3 regions of the Peribacillus sp. FW305-BF15 genome follow, and region 2 is predicted to be linked to each of the others. Evidence: predicted binding sites of a transcription regulator. Region 2 holds the regulator's gene; each other region holds the start of a gene.

Region 1 (6,842 bases), on a different contig from region 2:
TGCAAAGAATGAGAGAATGACTGTCCCCATTAAATACACCATGGCTGTCACAGATCGCAAGTAGGCTAAAAGGAGCAGGGAAATCAGGACGATGATGATCGGGATGATCAAGAATTCATCGGATTTGACGGTATCCCTTTTATCGAATTGAGTCGCAGTCTGCCCGCCAACCCAAACCTTTTCATCTACGGAAGGTATATTGGCGGCTTTCAATTCTTTCTCCGCCATTGTGCGGATTTCCGGAATGGAATCTATGGCCTCGATATCATATGGGTTGATGTTGAATGTCACCTCATAGGATTGCAGATCTTTATTCGATTTACTTGAGACTGGATCGGCAACAGTTTCCACAATATCCATCCCTTTTAATGCCGGTGCTAAATCAATATCTTCACCATCCGTATCGACAACCACTGTCGCCGGTGCCAGTTCGCCTGGTGAATACGAGTCGGAAATGACAGAATAGCCTTCACGGGAGTTCATATCTTCAGGGAAGGAAGAGAGAATATCATATGAATATTTTATTTGTGAAGAATATCCAGCTAAAACACTGAAGATGATCAGGCATGTAAGAATGACGGTCCATGGCTTGGTAGTGACGATATGGCCAATCCAGTTACCGATGCGGCCTTCTTTAAGCTTTTTGACGGCTTTTCCCTTTTTCTTGGCCCGTGCTTCTGCCATTTCAGGTGTACGCGGGACGATTGGGAAGAAGGAAGCCCTTCCGAATACAGAAAGCAATGCAGGTACAAGTGTTAAAGCTGCCAGCATCATGATTAAAATCGACAAGCTGAATGGTACAGCGAAACGGTGGTAGGCTCCGTATTTGGCTACAAGCAATGTTAGCAGGGAGATGACGATCGTTAGGCCGCTCATCGCAATGGCGCCTGATGAATCTTTAAATGCGGCGATCATGGCTTCCCGTTTGCTTTCATAATTCCTTAATTCACTTCTGTAGTGAGAAATTAAAAATAGGCAATAGTCCGTTCCGGCACCGAATAATAATACGGTCATGATTGAAATGGCCTGTGAATCGACTGTAATCCAACCATGATCTGCCATGAAGCCAAGGATCGGGCTTGTGACAATATAGGCGAAGCCTACTCCGATTAAAGGAATTATGGCTAAAAGCGGGGAGCGGTAAATGAGTAATAATACGACAAGTACAAGTATTACTGTCGCTAAAAGCAATTTGAAATCAGCACCTGAAAATAAACCCGTTGCATCGACTGATATCCCTACAGGGCCTGTCACTCGAAGGGATAATTCATCTGAATCGGTCGGGACTTTGAATGGGTCCGTTCCAATGCGCTCCGTTACTGCTTCATTAATGCTTTCAAGATTTTTTCCGAGAATTTCAGTCTCGGTCTTTTCTTTAAAGAAAAGCGGCTGCACGAAAGTCGTTCCATCTTCTGAAACCGATCCTTTAAGAGCAGGCAACGGAATTTCATGAAGCGGCGGTAAGAAAGATTGCTGTGTTAATGGATTATCTGTCAGTTCCTTGGAAAGATACTGGATTTCAGCCAAGTCGGCCTCTGTCAGTCCACCTTCGCGATGCCATGTAAGCAGGGCAGGTATTCCAGAGGAATTTGGAAACTCTTCTTTAATAAGTTCATCAGCCACGACAGAAGGCGAGTCTTCAGGCAAGTCTGAGGCATTATTTGCTGTTCGATCATTAACGGCAGGCAATGTGAAGGTTAATGCGATTGCTGCAATTATCCATGCGGCAATGACAACCCAACGACTGGTTTTTCCTGTCATCACCCTGCCAAGTCTTCCTATTATTGAATCGTCCAATGAAGGCACCCCGCTTTTTGAATTTTTTATCCTCATTTCATTATAGTGGTGTGATGTTGACTTATACAAAAATGGGTATGCTCACTCCAACTACTAAACTCTTCAAGTCGTTGATGGCATGAAAATAGGCTCATCGATATATAGGGGAAAAGTACTTATTTACCTAATTTCAATTAAATTTTGAAGATTGAAGAGTTAAATATAGGAAATGGGGGAAAGTATAGTAGTATTGTGGCCTTTATTAACAAAGGAGGGATTTTTTTGTCTGATAAATCCAAAAAAACAAATGATGAAACGAATGAAACATTAACGAACAGGCAAGGGCACCCGGTAACGAATAACCAGAGTCTAAGAACTGTAGGGAACAGAGGTCCTAGTACACTTGAGAACTATGATTTCCTGGAAAAGATCAGCCACTTCGATAGGGAGCGCATCCCTGAACGGGTTGTGCATGCCCGTGGTGCAGGTGCGCATGGTTATTTCGTTCCGACAGGTAAAGCGGGGGACGAGCCGATTTCAAAATATACGAGAGCGAAGGTTTTTCAGGAAGAAGGTAAAAAAACCCCGGTATTCGTGAGATTTTCATCTGTTATTCATGGAGGGACGTCCCCGGAAACGTTACGTGACCCAAGGGGATTTGCCGTTAAATTTTATACGGAAGATGGAAACTGGGATCTTGTAGGCAATAACCTGAAAATTTTCTTTATCCGTGATGCCATGAAATTCCCGGATTTGATTCATGCATTCAAACCGGATCCGGTCACGAATATTCAGGACGGCAGGAGGATTTTCGATTTTTGCTCGAGTTCGCCTGAAACATTCCATATGGTTACCTTTGTGTTTTCCCCTTGGGGCATCCCAGCTAACTACCGCATGATGCAAGGATCAGGGGTCAATACTTATAAATGGGTGAATGAGGAAGGGAAAGCGGTGCTCGTCAAGTATCATTGGGAACCGAAACAAGGGATCAAGAACCTGACGCAGCAAGAGGCCAATGAAATTCAAGCTACGAATTTCAATCATGCCACACAGGATCTATATGAAGCGATCGAACGCGGGGACTATCCGGAATGGGATCTCAACGTACAGATCATGAGTGATGATGATCATCCTGAATTGGATTTCGATCCGCTGGATGATACGAAAATCTGGCCGAAAGATGAGTTCCCATGGCTGCATGTCGGTACGATGGTATTGAATAAAAACCCTGAAGACTATTTCACTGAAGTCGAACAGGCTGCATTCGGTACCGGTGTCCTAGTGGATGGACTGGATTTTTCTGATGACAAGATGTTACAGGGACGTACATTCTCTTATTCCGATACACAGCGTCACCGTGTTGGCGCGAATTATTTGCAACTGCCGATCAATGCTCCAAAGAAACGAACTGCCACGAATCAGACTGGCGGACAGATGCAATATGAAGTTGGCAGAGGCAGCCAAAGCCCCCACATCAACTACGAACCATCCACTGTCGGCGGCTTGAAGGAAGCCAATCAAACGGGCAAAGAGTATACACCTATGGTGGAAGGGAAACTTGTCCGTGAGACAATCGATCGCCAAAACAATACGAAACAGGCCGGGGAAACGTACCGGGAATTCGAGGATTGGGAAAAAGACGATTTAATTTCCAATTTAGTGGCGGCATTGGCTCCTGCCGACAAGCGCATTCAGGAAAAAATGATAGCACTTGCCGAAGAGGCCGATGAAGAGTATGGCCGCAGGTTGAAAGAGGGACTGGCCGCGGCCTCAGAACATACGGAATCTTCAAAACCACTGGGTGGGACGGATAACCCTGAGGACGCCGTTAGAAAAGGACATGGAGCGGATCCATATTGATTCAACTGAAAAGAAGCAAACTTCCTTATAAAGGGGTTTGCCTCTTTTTTTTATGGGCATAATTAATGGATGTGTGGATGCTCTTCCAAGGATGCCTTTTTAAAATCAAGCAGGAAATTGATTGGCAAAAAACTTCATAATCATTTAAACTGAAACTACTCTATTTTTCTCTTATAAAGGAGATGAAAAAATGATTAAAATTCTTTCTGCCCTTTTCCTTCCTTGTCTACTTGTCATGCTATTTTCAAGAGTCACCTATAACAATGTCGTAGGCCTTGTTTTAACTGTTGCCTTGATTACAGCTTCCGCATATAAAGGTTATACGCATACAAACTTATTGATCATCGTCGATGCCTTATCCCTGACAGTGGGATTTTGGTTATCAAAAAGAATGATGAAACGTACATCCAAGAGCGCCTGACATCAAAGGTGCTTTTTTTGTACTCAAACTTGTCATTCCCCTCAACACATCATGAAGTTCATTAAAACAAGAATCGAATGGATGTTCGCTTATTGCTGGTTTGTTTTAAGGCTATTGTGGTAGAATGTGTATATATGCTTTATTAAACCGGAATAAATAGAAGGGATATAGGCATGTCCCGTTTTCATATAAAAATATTTCAATAGGAGGCCATGCTTGGTGAAAGATAAGTTTGAGTTAGTCTCAAAATACTCTCCTCAAGGAGATCAGCCGGCAGCAATTGAAATGCTGGTCGAAGGGATTAAGGAAGGCAAGGAAATGCAGACGTTATTGGGGGCAACGGGTACAGGGAAAACGTTCACCGTTTCCAATGTGATCCAAAAGATCAATAAACCGACTCTTGTCATTGCCCACAATAAAACGTTGGCAGGGCAGCTTTACAGTGAGTTCAAAGAGTTCTTCCCTAATAATGCCGTCGAATACTTCGTTAGCTATTATGATTACTACCAGCCAGAGGCTTATGTTCCATCCACGGATACATTCATCGAAAAAGATGCAAGCATCAATGATGAAATCGATAAACTGCGTCACTCGGCCACATCATCTTTGTTCGAAAGGAAAGATGTCATCATCATTGCCAGTGTTTCGTGCATATATGGACTCGGTTCTCCTGAAGAGTACCGGGAGATGGTCGTTTCCCTCCGAACTGGCATGGAAATAGACCGGAATGCCTTGCTGCACAGACTCGTGGATATTCAATATGAGAGGAATGATATTGCTTTCCAACGGGGGACCTTCCGCGTTCGCGGCGACGTCGTCGAAATTTTCCCGGCCTCCCGTGATGAACATTGTGTACGGGTCGAGTTCTTCGGGGATGAGATCGACCGTATCCGTGAAGTCGATGCCCTGACCGGTGAAATTACCGGTGAACGGGAACATATCGCCATTTTCCCGGCTTCCCACTTCGTAACCCGCGAAGAGAAAATGCGGATAGCCATTCAAAATATCGAAACGGAACTGGAAGAGAGACTGAAGGAATTAAGGGAAGATGAAAAGCTCCTTGAAGCACAGCGCTTGGAGCAGCGGACCCGCTATGATTTGGAAATGATGCGGGAAATGGGCTTTTGTTCTGGGATCGAGAACTATTCCCGTCATTTGACGCTTCGTCCCTCAGGTGCGACACCATACACTTTAATAGATTACTTTCCAGAGGATTTCCTATTGGTCGTGGATGAATCACATGTAACCCTTTCGCAAATCCGCGGAATGTTCAATGGAGATCAGGCGCGGAAGCAAGTGCTCGTCGACCATGGCTTCCGTCTGCCGTCTGCGAAAGATAACCGCCCGCTAAGATTTGAAGAATTTGAAAAAAAGGTCCATCAATCCATATTCGTTTCGGCAACTCCGGGACCATATGAACTCGAACATACACCAGAAATGGTTCAGCAAATCATCCGTCCTACCGGATTGCTGGATCCGACGGTAGAAGTGCGGCCGATTGAAGGGCAGATAGATGATCTGATCGGTGAAATACAGGAGCGCGTCAAAAAGAACGAGCGTGTGCTCATAACGACCTTGACGAAAAAGATGTCTGAAGATTTAACTGATTACTTAAAGGAAATCGGCATCAAGGTCCAATATCTTCATTCGGAAGTGAAGACCTTGGAAAGGATAGAAATCATCCGGGAACTCCGAATGGGCAAATATGATGTACTCGTTGGAATCAACCTTTTAAGGGAAGGCCTGGATATTCCGGAAGTGTCGTTAGTGACCATTTTGGATGCCGATAAGGAAGGGTTCCTTCGCTCGGAACGTTCGCTTATTCAAACGATGGGCCGTGCAGCCCGTAATGCCAACGGCCATGTCATCATGTATGCAGACCGCATCACGAATTCGATGGAAATTGCCATCAATGAAACGAGGCGGCGCCGTGAAATCCAGGAGAAGTATAATGAAGAGCATGGAATATTGCCTCAAACCATTCAAAAGGATATCCGTGACTCCATAAGGGCGACGCATGTAGCCGAAGAAGGCGAAGAGTATAAGGAAGATCTTGCACCAAGCCTTGCGAAGCTCCCTAAAAAAGAGCGTTTAAAAGTGATGGCGAGCATGGAAAAAGAAATGAAGGAAGCGGCAAAGGCACTGGACTTCGAGCGAGCTGCCGAGCTGCGTGATTTATTACTAGAGTTAAAAGCGGAAGGGTGACGAAACATGGCAATGGATAAAATTGTGATAAAAGGCGCCAGGGCCAACAATTTAAAGAATATTGATATCACGATACCGAGAGATAAACTTGTTGTGCTTACCGGATTATCCGGATCTGGAAAGTCTTCCTTGGCTTTTGATACGATTTATGCAGAAGGGCAAAGACGTTATGTGGAATCACTGTCCGCTTATGCTCGTCAATTCTTAGGCCAAGTGGATAAACCGGATGTCGATGCGATCGAAGGTTTGTCACCAGCCATTTCCATAGACCAGAAAACGACCAGTCGGAATCCTCGTTCAACTGTAGGGACTGTTACGGAGATCTATGATTATTTAAGGCTGTTATTTGCACGGGTCGGCAGGCCGACCTGTCCGATCCATAATATTGAAATAACCTCACAAACGATCGAACAAATGGTGGACCGCATTCTTGATTACCCTGAGAGAACCAAGCTTCAAGTATTGGCACCGCTCGTCTCAGGCAGAAAAGGGACACATGCGAAGGTTTTGGAGGATGTTAAGAAACAAGGTTATGTCCGCATTCGTGTGAACGGGGAAATGCATGATCTCAGTGAGGAAA
Region 2 (6,842 bases):
TGTATAATGATCGACCACATTATAAGAATCGCGGTTATAGCTTTCTGCCAAGTGACGTTCTGCCATTGCCATTCCGACTGCCATTGCGATACCTTGTCCAAGCGGCCCGGTAGTTGCATCCACACCAGCCGTATGTCCGAATTCAGGATGTCCTGGAGTTTTACTGCCCCATTGACGGAAGCTTTTCAAATCATCGATAGATAAGCCATAGCCTGATAAATGAAGAAGGCTGTATAACAGCATAGAACCATGTCCAGCTGAAAGAACAAAGCGATCTCTATTAAACCAATCTGGATTTTTCGGGTTATGGTTCATATATTCGGTCCATAGTTTATACGCCATTGGCGCAGCCCCCATTGGCATACCTGGATGGCCGGAATTAGCCTTTTCAATTGCATCAATTGATAATGTACGAATCGTATTGATAGAAAGTGCATCTAATTTATCTAACATATTGTAAAAACATCCCTTCCTGTAATGTACCTCTTTATATTATAGTGACAAGCATAATATCACAACTAAAATCACTATTTAATGCCCCAATATTACAATTTTCTAGGAATAAGAAGTCACCTATTTAGATTAAACTAAATAGGAGAATACATACATGAATGCACTCTCTTTTTACTCCAAAATGCCAAAGAATCCTCAAATGGAATATTCCATCAGAAGAATCCAAGCATTAATGTAAATTTCGTTTTTCTTTTATATTTTTTATCTTTTGAGGAGTGACGTCATTACCCTCTGGATCCACGACTTTCACATGCTCCAACGTGTCGGACATGGATTTTCTGAATGTTTCCAAATACTCACTTCTCAATTGGGTTTGCTCTTTCGCTTCAACTTCCGTCAAGCCTTCACCCTTTGCCTTTTTAGAAAGTTCATTTATACGGGCTATTTTTTCTTTTGATAACATAATTTCGCTCCTTCATAATCTGCGGATATTGTCATGGTATTAAAAAAAAAGCGAAATTACAAGTTCTATGATTTACTTTCCTTTGTATTCATTTGATGTTCGAGAAAACGCCTGTTCACAGTAGCCTTAGATACATTGTATCCAAAGCCCCTTAATGTGGCTGCGATTTCCGAGAATGTTAACCCATTGGCACGCAGTTTAATAATTTCTTCAATAGGAATCTCCATACGATCCCTTCCAGTGGAATTCCTTTGATTCTGAAGATTTTTTTGAGGACGGTACCCTTTTTCAACGGCTCTCATCATTCCGCGCTTTATTTTAAGATTATGTAGTTTCCTTTGATATTCTTCTACAATGCCCACTATCTGAATGACCATGGCATCCGAATCCGATAACTCCAGCTCTCCATCGTGTGAGAGAGTATAAATTTTCACATCTTCTTTAAGGATGACATGGAAAAGGGCTATTTTGGCATTCCCTCTTCCCAGTCTTGTTTCATCCTGGATTAAAAGCACTTCAGCTTCTTTGGTTTTAAATAGTTCGAGCATGTCAAAAATGCCATCCCGATTCAACTCATAACCACTTGCCTGTTCTTTTATAATGGAGACAACTTCCACATCCATCTTTTCAGCCAATTTGACTAATTCATCTTCCTGCCTTGCCAATGATGTTTCCTGTGACTCTTTTTCGGTGCTGACCCTACAATAGATTACCGCCTTCATAATACCCTACCTTTACTACTTACTGCTCACTGGCCAAATTCTGGACAAGTTCTTCCCCTTTAACCGGTATGACAATGACTTGTCCAGGCTTTATCGAATCCGCACTGACTCCATTATTCTCTTCTATCCAACCAATGAATTCTTTTTTTGTCAAATTTGATTCTTCATATTCTTCGGCAATTCCCCATAGGGTGTCACCCTCGCCTACTTCTATAGAAAGGAAATCCTTTTTTTGATCATTGTTCAATGTACAAGAGAATAAAATTGAAAAGATGAATACTGATCCCGCTAATAGAATCGTATAAATATAATTTTTGTATAATTTTTTCATAATAATCCCTCCAAAGCGAATGTTCGTTCGTATGTTATGATCAAATTATAATACGAACGTTTGTTTCAGTCAACAACAAATTCGAACTTATGTTTGTATAGAGATGGGGGCCATGCTATAATGTAGCAAAGAACATTGGGGAAGAGGTGCACAAATGACAAAACTATCAAAAAGGCAGCAAGATATTCTTGATTTCATTAAAGAAGAGGTCCGCCAAAAAGGGTATCCGCCTTCCGTACGGGAGATTGGCGAAGCAGTGGGACTTGCATCAAGTTCAACAGTACACGGACATTTATCCCGCCTGGAAAGTAAAGGCCTTATTAGACGTGACCCAACCAAGCCAAGGGCCATTGAAATAATGAATTTGGAGGAAGCGAACAATATTCCCAAAGTCAATGTCGTGAACGTGCCGTTACTTGGAAAAGTAACAGCGGGCATGCCGATAACGGCCATTGAGAACATTGAAGAATACTTTCCGCTTCCCGAAAGCATGGTTCCACATGATGACCATGTATTCATGCTGGAAATCATGGGTGAAAGTATGATAGAAGCAGGAATTCATGATGGAGATTATGTCATCGTGAAACAACAAAGCAGTGCCAATAATGGAGATATCGTCGTGGCGATGACGGAAGATGATGAAGCCACTGTAAAACGATTCTTTAAGGAACCGGATTACATAAGGCTTCAGCCTGAGAACTCAAATATGGAACCAATTATTTTACGAGATGTTTCGATACTTGGAAAAGTAATAGGCTTATATAGGCAAATACACTAAAAGCGCTTCCCGCGCTTTTTTTGATTGTTTAATTTATGTCCAGAATTCTCTCAATATGCATATAGAAGAGTAGATATTGAAATATTTTTTAATAGAATCTAGTTTCATGCGAATTTAAACATCCTTTATAAGGGATGAAAGTTACTATCGCCTTTCTCGTAATATTATACTTTGGAAAAAGCTCATTGAAATAAAAAAGAGAGGATTTAAAATCCCCACTTTAATAAGGTTTAGATCGACCAAGTCATTCCACTGTTGAATATGCACTTGTTGACAACCATTTGCAGGTGCAGGGAAAAAAATACATATATTTATTTTGCCCCGATAACAAACTTCCAACCATATCCATCAGAGACCCGTTGAATTAATACTTCAATAAGTAATTACGACCTGGCTGTTTCCATTGGCTGAATTACCATCTCCCTATTTACCCGTACCATCAAAATAATGCCTCCTCAACTAAGAGAAGGCATTTCGTTATTTCTCAATATAGACCGAACGAATCAGCGTCCGGGTTCTTTCAGTACCATCCCCATTTTTTTCCTTAACATCTATTGTTACATTATAAACACCTGACTTAGGTACTTCTGGAAGGGTGCCAGTAAAATTTTCAGTATCCATTGCCTTAATTGAGTTTTTTTCACTAATTTCATTACCGGTTTCATCTATCAGATGAACCAAAAATGTTGTACTGATTGGTCTTTTTTTATCATTCATTGGATTCTTTATTAAAAATTTTGCATCTTTTTGCTTAACTTTACCGGCCATACTTAATGTAATGGGATTCTTTTCGTTAAATTGTGCTGTGAACAGGAAGGCGTCTTTTGGCGATTTAGTCTTCATTCGTACTTTCCAGTCACCAATTTCAAGGTTATTTCTGTAGAATGATTGGATGGTTGCACCATTAAAAAAGGAAGTTTCATTTTTGGCTGAATGAACCTTTAAGGAAGGTGAATACTTTTTATTGGATGGAGAAATCAATTCAACCTCGACATCATTTGAGGCTGTATATATGCTTATATTACCTGGGGCAGCTTCATTTACATGGAAGCTTTGTTCGACCCAGGCATTTTGTTTCAGGACATCACCCAGAACGGTTTGAGCGAGTGCTGTTGTAATGACATCATCTTCAACTCGTTCTTTATAATTGACATGATATGCAGGAATCCCAGCGGTGGATGTGCTTTTTAAATAGGGTTCAATTCTTGAAAATACAGCTGAGCCAACTCGAATATTGTCGTGATCAAAGTTGGGATCCGTAAATAAATGTGTTGCATAGGGTATTTTTGTACTCCATACATTCACTAGTCCATCATTTTCCCCATATGATGATAAATATTGTCCCCCCATTGATAAGGCTGATAGTACCGGGCCTCTGTTCATACCTGCCACAGTGAAATACAAGTTTTTACGAGAGTTGATATGGTTATCCGTGACAGAACGAAATTCAGCCATTTTACCAACTTGTAAAGAATAAGTTCCCTCATCTTTTTGACCTAATAAGGAACCAAGCCAGCCCGCATACCAGCTATAAGCCAAATCAGCTAAGTGAGAACCATGATGTGGGGAGGCTAAAGTGATCACCCTTCCAACATATTGATGTGCTCCATAGTGGACTAGAGCCGCTTGGGTGTCTGGGCCCCCTTTGCTGTGCGCTATAATATTTACTTTTTTGCCCCCGAAATGGTTACTGATTTCTGAAAGCATTTGAGCTAAAAGCCTTCCATTGGCATATTGGCTCACTGACCCATTTCCAGCTGAATCATGAAGCTGAACAAAAACCGTTTGGTAGCCAGCTTCATACGCTTTGGTATACATATCATTGACACCATGATAATCCGTTTCGCCATACCAGCTGGTTGAACTGCCGTTTTTCCCTTGAACAAACACGATCGGTGGTTTGTTTGTATCAAGATTGGGAGGAATACTTCCAAGAAACCAATCCCCTGGACTGAAAGTTTCGGAGGGCGGTTTCAATTTTCCTGCTGAGGAAATGTCTGGCTTTGCCATAAATAATATGGTTAGAATGAGCACAAGAAAAACGACATAATTGATTACATTCCTTTTCAAGGGTTATCTCCTCCAATATCATCTGGAATTTTTTTGAACTCATCCAATTACAAATGCCCAGCTTCCATAGCCTTCATTAGTATATAATTGTACTTTTGCATACCATTACCTGCTATCTTCATAAAGATGGGAGAAAAAAACTAGAAGAAGTTTCATTTATAATAGAGAAAAAGTATGAAGATTTGACTTCCATTCATTTATGTATGTGTCTTTTTCATTTTATGAAGACGTGCTTTGGAGAAAACGGAATGCTGCCAATTCACGAAAATAGAGAACAAGCCCTTATCCTGCATAGGATAAGGGCTTGTTCATCCAGATTAACTTTTCCTTCGAATTTGCCATTGTCCATTTGCTCCTATTCATGGTGTTCAGAAGTCCGCCCTAAACATTAAGTAAATAATTTTCTTTAACGGCAATTGGCTGTCATTATTGGAATCTCAGTAACAATCGTATATTTGCACAAGAAGATTGGATTTGTACACCTTTAACTCCATACACGTATTTTACAAATGTTCTAATGTCAGCAGCTCCTATGCAACTTCAAAAGAATTATTTTCCCTTTCCTCTTTGTTCCCCCTTTCCATCGTTACTTGAATCTTGTCCTATGGAAGTCAGGATTGTATGGATTCAAATGGCCACTCTGTTGAGGAAATGCTGGTTCAATTGAAGTTTTAACTACATTTAAAGTGTAGGTCAGGGTCAAAAAAAATGATATCGTCAATCGAGAATCCTACACATTCAGCAAATAAATAAGCCTTATCGATTCGCAAAGGAATCTTATATTGCTCATAGTCAATGTAAGTCCTCTTGGCCATCTTCAGCACTTTAGCCATTTCATCTTGAGTTAATCCTTTATACTTCCTGGCTTGTTTAAGTGTGAACTTAACGCTTGTCATATCTTGTCACCCCCTATCTAAAAAAATAATATCACACTTGAAGTATAGTTACCAACATTTTTTCGCAAAATTCACGCACTTTTCGTTTACTCACTTTCACTCATAGTGTATATTCAAGTAAGAGGTGAAGAAATATGCACATTGGTGAACGGATTAAAATGTTAAGAAAAGAAAGAAAAATGACACAAGAAGATTTGGCAAAAGTATTAAAAGTAGCTCCTACGGCAGTATCAGCTTGGGAATCCGGACGGAATAAACCTTTAATGGATAAATTGAGCATGATGTCCACTTGTTTTGAAATACCGCTATCCCACCTCATTGAAGGAGCGCCTATCGTTAGAAATAATCCTGGAATGGAATTCCTAAATGAAAAAAATGTAAGATTAATTGGTGTCTACGGAAATATCCCCGCTGGAGAGCCTAATTTCACCAACGAATATATAGAAGCGTATATGCCGGCATTAAATTCGATGCTTAAATCGGATAAAGAATATTTTTTCCTTAGAGTGAATGGCAATAGCATGAATAAAGAATTCAGAGACGGATCATTGATTCTCGTTGAAAAAACAACCTACCTTGATAACGGGAAAATTGGAGTGGTCTTGGTAAATGGACACGATGCTACGGTCAAAAAAGTGAGAATCAATGAAGAAAACATCATACTCACTCCCTGCAGCACGGATCCTTTTTATGAAGAAAAAACCTATAACATAAAAAATGATAGAGTCCGTATTTTAGGAAAAGTGGTTCAAGCCATTAAAATATACGACTAATATCCAACTCGAGGGTTTATTACGGGAAGAAAGTAAAATAAATGAATAATGAGCAGCCATACATAGATTCAATTCTTTCAGTTTATCAACTTAATTGCTGCTGCATTTTAGGTACAAGCCATCATGGTTTGTGCTTTTTAGTATTGTCTTTTTATTTGTCTTTACATAAAATCCATTTAAATTTGTGTCAGCCCATAAAAAAAAGGCATACCTTACATACGGAAGGACCGAATCAGGACGGCAGAATGTAGAGTTTTTCATTACATGTATATTCCTGAATCAAAAAGGCCCCTCTCTTTTTGAGAAGAGCTTACTGTGTGGTGTGCTTCTGGAAGGTATAAATAATTATTAATTAT
Region 3 (6,842 bases), on a different contig from region 2:
AATTGATGAATTATTCGAAATAACTAGGATGAATTATGGGATGTTACCAGTTGAAAAAAAACAAATCGATTTAAGTGAGCTACTTGTTCAATTGAAAGAAGAGTTGTACCCTGTCTTTGAGAAAAATGATTTGATAGCAAGAATGAATATCACTTCCCCTTTATCTATTATGGGTGATGGAGAGTTATTGGCACGTGTGTTTGAAAATCTTCTGGTTAATGCAAATCGCTATGGGTATGAGGGGCAGTATGTGGATATCAACGGTTTTATTGATTCAGAGGAAGTGGTTATTCAAGTTATCAATTATGGGGATGCCATTCCTCCAGATGAACTGCCTCATATTTTTGATATGCTTTATACTGGTGACAAAGCACGAACTCATCAAGAAAATAGTACAGGTCTCGGTTTATTCATTGCGAAGAATATTGTAGAGCAACACAATGGGACAATATCCGCCGCAAGTGATTTAATACGCACTATATTTGAAGTCCGATTACCAATAGCGGATTCCTAAGAAGTTTAATAATAAGATCCAAGTGAAAATTTAAGAAAAATTTAATGTTTACCCCACTTTTTATTTTAAAAGTTTTTCCTATCCTATAAACAAGTTACATCAAGGAGGAGACTAAAAATGAAAAAGTGGGGATTTTTATTGGTTTTTGCATCAATTCTAGTATTTATTTTTAAGATATTACCGATATCCCAAGATAAAGTAGAGGATCAAATATATGAACAAAATGATAATACAGCTCCTGAAAATTCTCAAAAGATTGAGATTACAGAAGAGCAGATCCATCAAGGGAATCTGCTTTTGGTTAACAGTGAATATGCTGTTGAACAAGCTGGCATACAATCGGATATCATAAATTTATTTACACACAAAGGGTTAACTGCCGGATACCAGTTACCTAATAATGAAATAAAATTATCAGAAGAAATAGCTGAAAAATTTTCGGAGATGATAGCTGCGGCTGAAGAGGATGGGGTTAGTAATTTCTTAATTAGCAGTGGTTATCGAGATTTTGATGAGCAAAACAGACTGTACAAGGAGATGGGGGCTGACTATGCTTTGCCAGCCGGGCATAGCGAACACAATTTAGGATTAGCACTCGATGTAGGGTCTACTCAAATGAAGATGAAAGAAGCACCTGAAGGAGAGTGGATAGAAGAAAATGCTTGGAAAAACGGCTTTATCTTACGCTATCCCGCGAATAAAACGGACATTACAGGAATTCAATATGAACCATGGCATATTCGCTATGTCGGCTTGCCTCACAGTGCGATTATGCAGGAAATGAATTTAGCTTTGGAAGAATATCTGGATTATTTAAAAGATGAAAAGAGCATTTCTATTAGTGTTGAAGGGAAAAAATATACAATTTCATATTATCCCATTTCTCAAAACGGGACAATTGAAGTTAAAGTACCAGCGAATGAACAGTATGAAATATCTGGTAATAATATGGACGGAGTGATTGTGACCACATTGAATTAGGTTCAAAAATGATATAGTCTTAGTTTTAAATGTAAAGTAGGAAACGTATTCTATCTGCTTAACTGACGGTTTTGTATACTTATTTATGTACTATTATTTATTGTGTTTCAAATTGTATTTTTATTAAAGGCGCAAAAATATTTAAGCATTTTCAATGGGTGTATGTTTTTCTTTTTCTACCTTTCACTAGAAATCAATACTTCCATTTTCTTCTGAAGGTATTACTACATATATATTGAACCTTATTCTATTTATACCCTTATGTTTTTGAACACCTTAGGGGCGATTATTGGATGTTAGCAGGCGGGGATTTTGGTTCACTCTTATGCCGTATTAATATAAATGGCGGAATCATACTAAACCCTGTCAATGCAGGGATATACATATCTGCTATTAAGTACACATTCAGAAGAATCGCCATTATCAATGTTATATTAGAGACAGGTTCAGCTCTGTATTGTATCCAAACTGCAAAATCAGGTACAGGAGCTATTTCAGGATGTTACGCTTCAGCATATGTGAGTCTTATCAATGCTTCGTCAGTATTAGGGCGTTCATCTGATTGGTTAGTGGACTTATCAGGTAACTTTGCTACAGCACCTAACGATTGTGCAAATGGCTCTACTTTTAGAGGGAATGGAATTCTCAGAATTAGAAGAACTGGTGCTTGTGTAACGATGTGAAAACCAATAACAACAATCAAACGCTAACAAGAATAGCGGTCTTATTTTGGCTAAATTAGGAAGATGTAACAAAGTTGGAACTTCTATATTCAAAGTTATTTTTCCTGATTTAATATTAGAGTATAATAGTAATAAATAAATAATAAAAGGTGTGATTTTTCTGACGGAAGCACTAAAAAAACAGCATAGAAAGTTACCTCGTTTGATAATTATCCAACGGATCATTCTTATTACAATTGGTGCTTTGCTAATGGCCACTGGATTGGAAATCTTTTTAATTCCCAATCATGTAATTGATGGAGGCATTACAGGTATTTCTATTATGCTTTCTCACGTTACCGGTATAAAACTGGGAATCTTTCTATTCCTTTTGAACCTACCATTTGTATATCTGGGATATAAACAGTTCGGAAAAACTTTTGCTATATCTACTGTATATGGGATTATAATGCTTTCCATTTTTGCGACATATTTTCATCCTATCCCGCCCTTCACAGAAGATATCCTTCTTGCTACAATTTTTGGCGGTATTTTTTTAGGTATAGGTGTGGGAATAGTAATTCGTAACGGTGGTGCTCTTGATGGTACAGAAATACTTTCGATTGTAATAAGTAAAAAAGTGCCTTTTTCTGTTGGCGAAATTGTTATGTTCATCAATCTATTTATACTTGGTTCTGCCGGATTCGTTTACACATGGGATAGAGCTATGTATTCAATCTTAGCTTATGTAATTGCTGCTAAAGCCATTGACATTGTTATTACTGGAATGGAAGAAACAAAGTCAGTGTGGATAATTAGCGATGAAGCAAAAGAGATGGGTGATGCAATCAATAGCCGATTAGGACGAGGTGTGACATACTTACATGGTGAGGGTGCTTTTACTGGAGAAGACAAGAAGGTTATTTTCTGTGTAATTACCAGACTTGAAGAATCCAAGTTAACTACAATTGTTGAAGAGATCGACCCTTCATCTTTCTTAGCAATGGCAAATATTGCGGAAGTACGGGGTGGACGGTTCAAGAAGAGAGATATTCATTAATATTAACCACACAGGAAGCGCTCATAACTTGAGTGCTTTTTTGCATACTTTTTTAACAGGATCGGAATAATTTGTAGTAAAAAACATTGAAGAATAAAAGCATTTTGTATTTACTGAGCTTTTTTTATTAGCAGGGTTAAATGGGGCAATTGGAGGAGATGGAGGGGTTATTATCCGACCATCTTATTCTTTATTATCGGTGATCTTCTAATAGTCGTTTACTCAATAACCATCAACTGTGGGCTTATCAAGAAATATTTTAAGTGTTTTGGAAACATTAAGTCTGAAATTTTATTATTAACAAAATCCAAACCGTCCCAAAAGGGTGGCTTTTTATTATGTAATGAGAGGGATGGAAACATAAGAAAAACTAGACATCCACTTTAACCAAGTGATGACTTATTCTTTTTTAGAATGTAATACATAGAAAAGGCACTTAACCTAATTGGTCGAGTGCTTTTTGTGTCTTTTTTAATACTTCTTTATTTTTATTAATGAAAACTTTATTTCTTAATATCATTTCTTTATTATTAAGCTCATCATTTAGTTCGGTAGTATCGTTCAGTTTCTCTAGAAGTGAGACTATTGATGGCATTGCTAATAATTCATGGAAAGCTATGTTTGTTTTAATAGATAAGATTTTTAGCTCAGTAAGTTGACGAGGAGATAAAAAAGACTCAAATGGTTGCCTTTCATTTATTTCCATAATTGTACCCTCCATATGATGTGAATGATTAAATTGTAATTTAATTATAAAATAGATAAGTTCAATAAATGTATTAATCATGTAAAGATTTGATGAATTGTAGAAGGTTGGATAAAATTAGGGTAATATCCTGTTAATATGGTAAAAAATTGATGATGAATAGGGAGAGATTATAATAAGATACAACTAAATACTTAGATGTTTTTTCTGAAGACTCATTTTGGAAGAAGATTAAAAAATTCGGCAAAAAAGCAGGGGTTAAAGTGGTTTATGTAGCTTTACTATTGTTTTACACACTTCAAAAGCCAACCACTCCTGTTTGGGCAAAAACAGTAATTTTTGGTGCATTGGGATATTTCATACTTCCGATTGATTTAATTCCTGACTTAATCCCTGGTGGATATACTGAAGAATTCATATACATCGAAGGACTTGGAATAGCAACAGAAGAAGGAGAATAAACATGGAGAAGTTAATTAAAAGACTTTTACAGGAAGATATTTCCGTTATATATAGAAGGGAAAATTTCCACTTCATTTTTTTGACTAAATTAAGAACGAATGTTCTGTAATGTATTTATAGAATGAAATGGAGATGTTCTTATGTCTATAAAAAATCGAGGAAAGTTAAAATGGCCGAATACGTTAAATTACTTAATGATGTAAATAAGGATTATTACCGTCAATTAAAGCCAATATTAGATGAGTACCAGTTAGAGGAGTTTGAGGACAAGATACACACTGCTATGGAGTTTGCTTCACCTGTAATGTTTACTGTTTGGGAAGATGGATTTGATTGGGAATATACAGGAATGATACATAGGTTAGATCCTTTGACAAAGATGATACATTTAGAGTTGGAAAATGAGAAGGGACATATTATTAGGGTGAAGTTTGAGGATATTGTTGGGGTAGATGTAAGGGAGTGAAAAAATGACTAAAGCAAAACCAAAAAGAAAACTGTGGATTAAGAGTAAAACATTCCTAAATGAATTTACAGTAGATGAATACTTGAAAAAAGAAGTGAAGTTAATCTTAGCTAAATATACAAAATGAATAGAAATCACCAGTCTATACGATTGGTGATTTTTTATTTTCTATAATTTTACTCGTTACTATTTTCATAGATAATTTAGTGAAATGTGAATATAAGATATTTTGTTTGGAGATTATTATGTAGGACAGGAGAGTGATATTGATTGGGTAAAAAGTCAAAGAAAATTAATCTTAATGATGTTGATATGCCGATGTAGAAGTTATTTCAGCGGATAATATCGATATTAATGAATATTTTAGAAGGAAGCTTTTCGAGTGTATAGCCAAAGAAGAAAGTAGGCTGTTTTTGTATAAGGAAAAGAATAAATAGTTTAATTGAAAGGACTATTCTAATGTGAAAAAGAGTAAACCAAGAAAAGAACTTCGAGGAAATGGCTATTTTGTAAATGAACCTAACTACGAATTAATGGCTAAGGCGTTTACGGAACTATACTTTAGTTTTACTAAAGGTGGGTGGATCTGGAGATGCAGAATTCGACAAATTAGGCACGATAGCTTTATTTTCTGCATTGGCAAATGATGAAGAAGGGAAACAAAAGGAATTAGATAAAATGAGAGCTCACGTTAAAAGACTTAAGAATGAAAAAAAGAAATAGATAAAGTCTTGTCGTGGTCATCTAGTTTACCCTCTGCATGAAGAGTACCGATAAAAAGGGAAGCAAACAAAACATAGCCCCTAAATACAATCCATGTAGTATTTGGGGGCTACTTGACGTTTACCTTTATAGCGAATTTACTTAAAATAAGGAACCTTTTTCAAAGCCACACAAACTGGAACGGCAACGATAATTCCTAATATATTTTGAACGAGATCTCCAGGTATCGAAGCTAAAGGTGCAATCCAATTACCGTATAGAATCCCTTCACCAATATAATAGACAGCTATCATAAATGGAATTGAAACGATTGTTGCTATTACATTGAGAGCAATGCTAGTACCGTTGCGACCCTTTGACCAAGCGATTTTACCAACTATATATCCTTGCAAACCACGCGCCACAATGGTGATAGGTGCCCACAATGCCCACCCTCCAACTATATCAAATAACCCCATTCCTATCGCACCAGCAAGAGCTGCTTTTTTAGGACCAAATAAAATAGATGCAATAAAAAGCATAGCTGTTCCTAGATGAACTAACCCTCCATTTGCGGCAATTGGCAGTTTAATATTCAAAAAGAATGTAGATACGAACACAAGTGCAATCAACATTGCGGTAATAATTAAATCCATAGTTTTTTGACTTGACCTTGAATAACTTTGTGTATTTTGCATATCTGTAAACCTTCCTAACTAGAATTTTCCTATGATTTTAGCAAAAGACTGGTGTCTATAAAAGTGTCAATTTATTAAAAAACTATGAGGTCAGTTGATAAAAAATACAGATTTTATACATATTGAAAAGAGAGAGGAGATGACTGTTTTTAGCTGATTTATGATAAGATAAATAAAGTTTAAAGTGGATAGGCCATATGGAGGTTATTATGAAAAAAGTTGCTGTACTACAGGATTTATCATCTTTTGGAAAATGTTCATTAACAGCTGCAATTCCGGTTCTTTCGGTCATGGGCGTGCAGGCATGCCCTTTACCAACGGCCATATTGACTGCGCAAACCGGATATCCAAGTTTTTTTTGTGAAGATTTTACATCCAAAATGAAAAACTTCATAGAAGAATGGAGCAAGCTTAATGTAACCTTTGATGGAATCTATACCGGCTTCGTTACTGGTGAAGAGCAAATTAATAATATTTTCCATTTTTTAGATAAATTTTATACAAAAGAAACCATTTTACTTGTTGATCCTGTAATGGGGGATATAGGAGAAGTCTATAAACTTTTTACCGATGAATTACTGGTACTTATGA

The links. The regulator LexA, encoded in region 2, represses DNA repair genes until DNA is damaged. The targets are predictions, from matches to a motif close to CGAACATATGTTCG.
Region 1: uvrB (excinuclease ABC subunit UvrB) is a predicted target of LexA. The motif match lies at 4,132-4,145, and genes of this name have one in related genera.
Region 3: AC3WLU_RS01055 (YolD-like family protein) is a predicted target of LexA. The motif match lies at 4,477-4,490, and genes of this name have one in related genera.

What each region holds. Positions count from the first base shown of each region.
Region 1 is NZ_JBYSYV010000003.1:2,822-9,663, reverse strand. Features, by position in the region: gene AC3WLU_RS03395 (MMPL family transporter) at 1-1,761, opposite strand, end outside; gene AC3WLU_RS03390 (catalase) at 2,053-3,636, shown strand; gene AC3WLU_RS03385 (CsbA family protein) at 3,827-4,057, shown strand; gene uvrB (excinuclease ABC subunit UvrB) at 4,277-6,262, shown strand; gene uvrA (excinuclease ABC subunit UvrA) at 6,269-6,842, shown strand, end outside.
Region 2 is NZ_JBYSYV010000016.1:92,333-99,174, reverse strand. Features, by position in the region: gene tkt (transketolase) at 1-453, opposite strand, end outside; gene AC3WLU_RS17700 (DUF896 domain-containing protein) at 683-916, opposite strand; gene AC3WLU_RS17695 (YneB family resolvase-like protein) at 982-1,638, opposite strand; gene yneA (cell division suppressor protein YneA) at 1,658-1,969, opposite strand; gene lexA (transcriptional repressor LexA) at 2,124-2,747, shown strand; gene AC3WLU_RS17680 (esterase/lipase family protein) at 3,225-4,757, opposite strand; gene AC3WLU_RS17675 (helix-turn-helix transcriptional regulator) at 5,489-5,713, opposite strand; gene AC3WLU_RS17670 (LexA family protein) at 5,848-6,486, shown strand.
Region 3 is NZ_JBYSYV010000001.1:230,282-237,123, reverse strand. Features, by position in the region: gene vanS (vancomycin resistance histidine kinase VanS) at 1-514, shown strand, start outside; gene vanY (VanY-A/VanY-F/VanY-M family D-Ala-D-Ala carboxypeptidase) at 632-1,495, shown strand; partial or broken gene AC3WLU_RS01080 (hypothetical protein) at 1,558-1,763, shown strand; gene AC3WLU_RS01075 (hypothetical protein) at 1,789-2,178, shown strand; gene AC3WLU_RS01070 (YitT family protein) at 2,339-3,217, shown strand; gene AC3WLU_RS01065 (hypothetical protein) at 3,654-3,923, opposite strand; partial or broken gene AC3WLU_RS01060 (YkvA family protein) at 4,154-4,336, shown strand; gene AC3WLU_RS01055 (YolD-like family protein) at 4,555-4,851, shown strand; gene AC3WLU_RS01050 (hypothetical protein) at 4,856-4,978, shown strand; gene AC3WLU_RS01045 (ECF transporter S component) at 5,712-6,251, opposite strand; gene AC3WLU_RS01040 (pyridoxamine kinase) at 6,461-6,842, shown strand, end outside.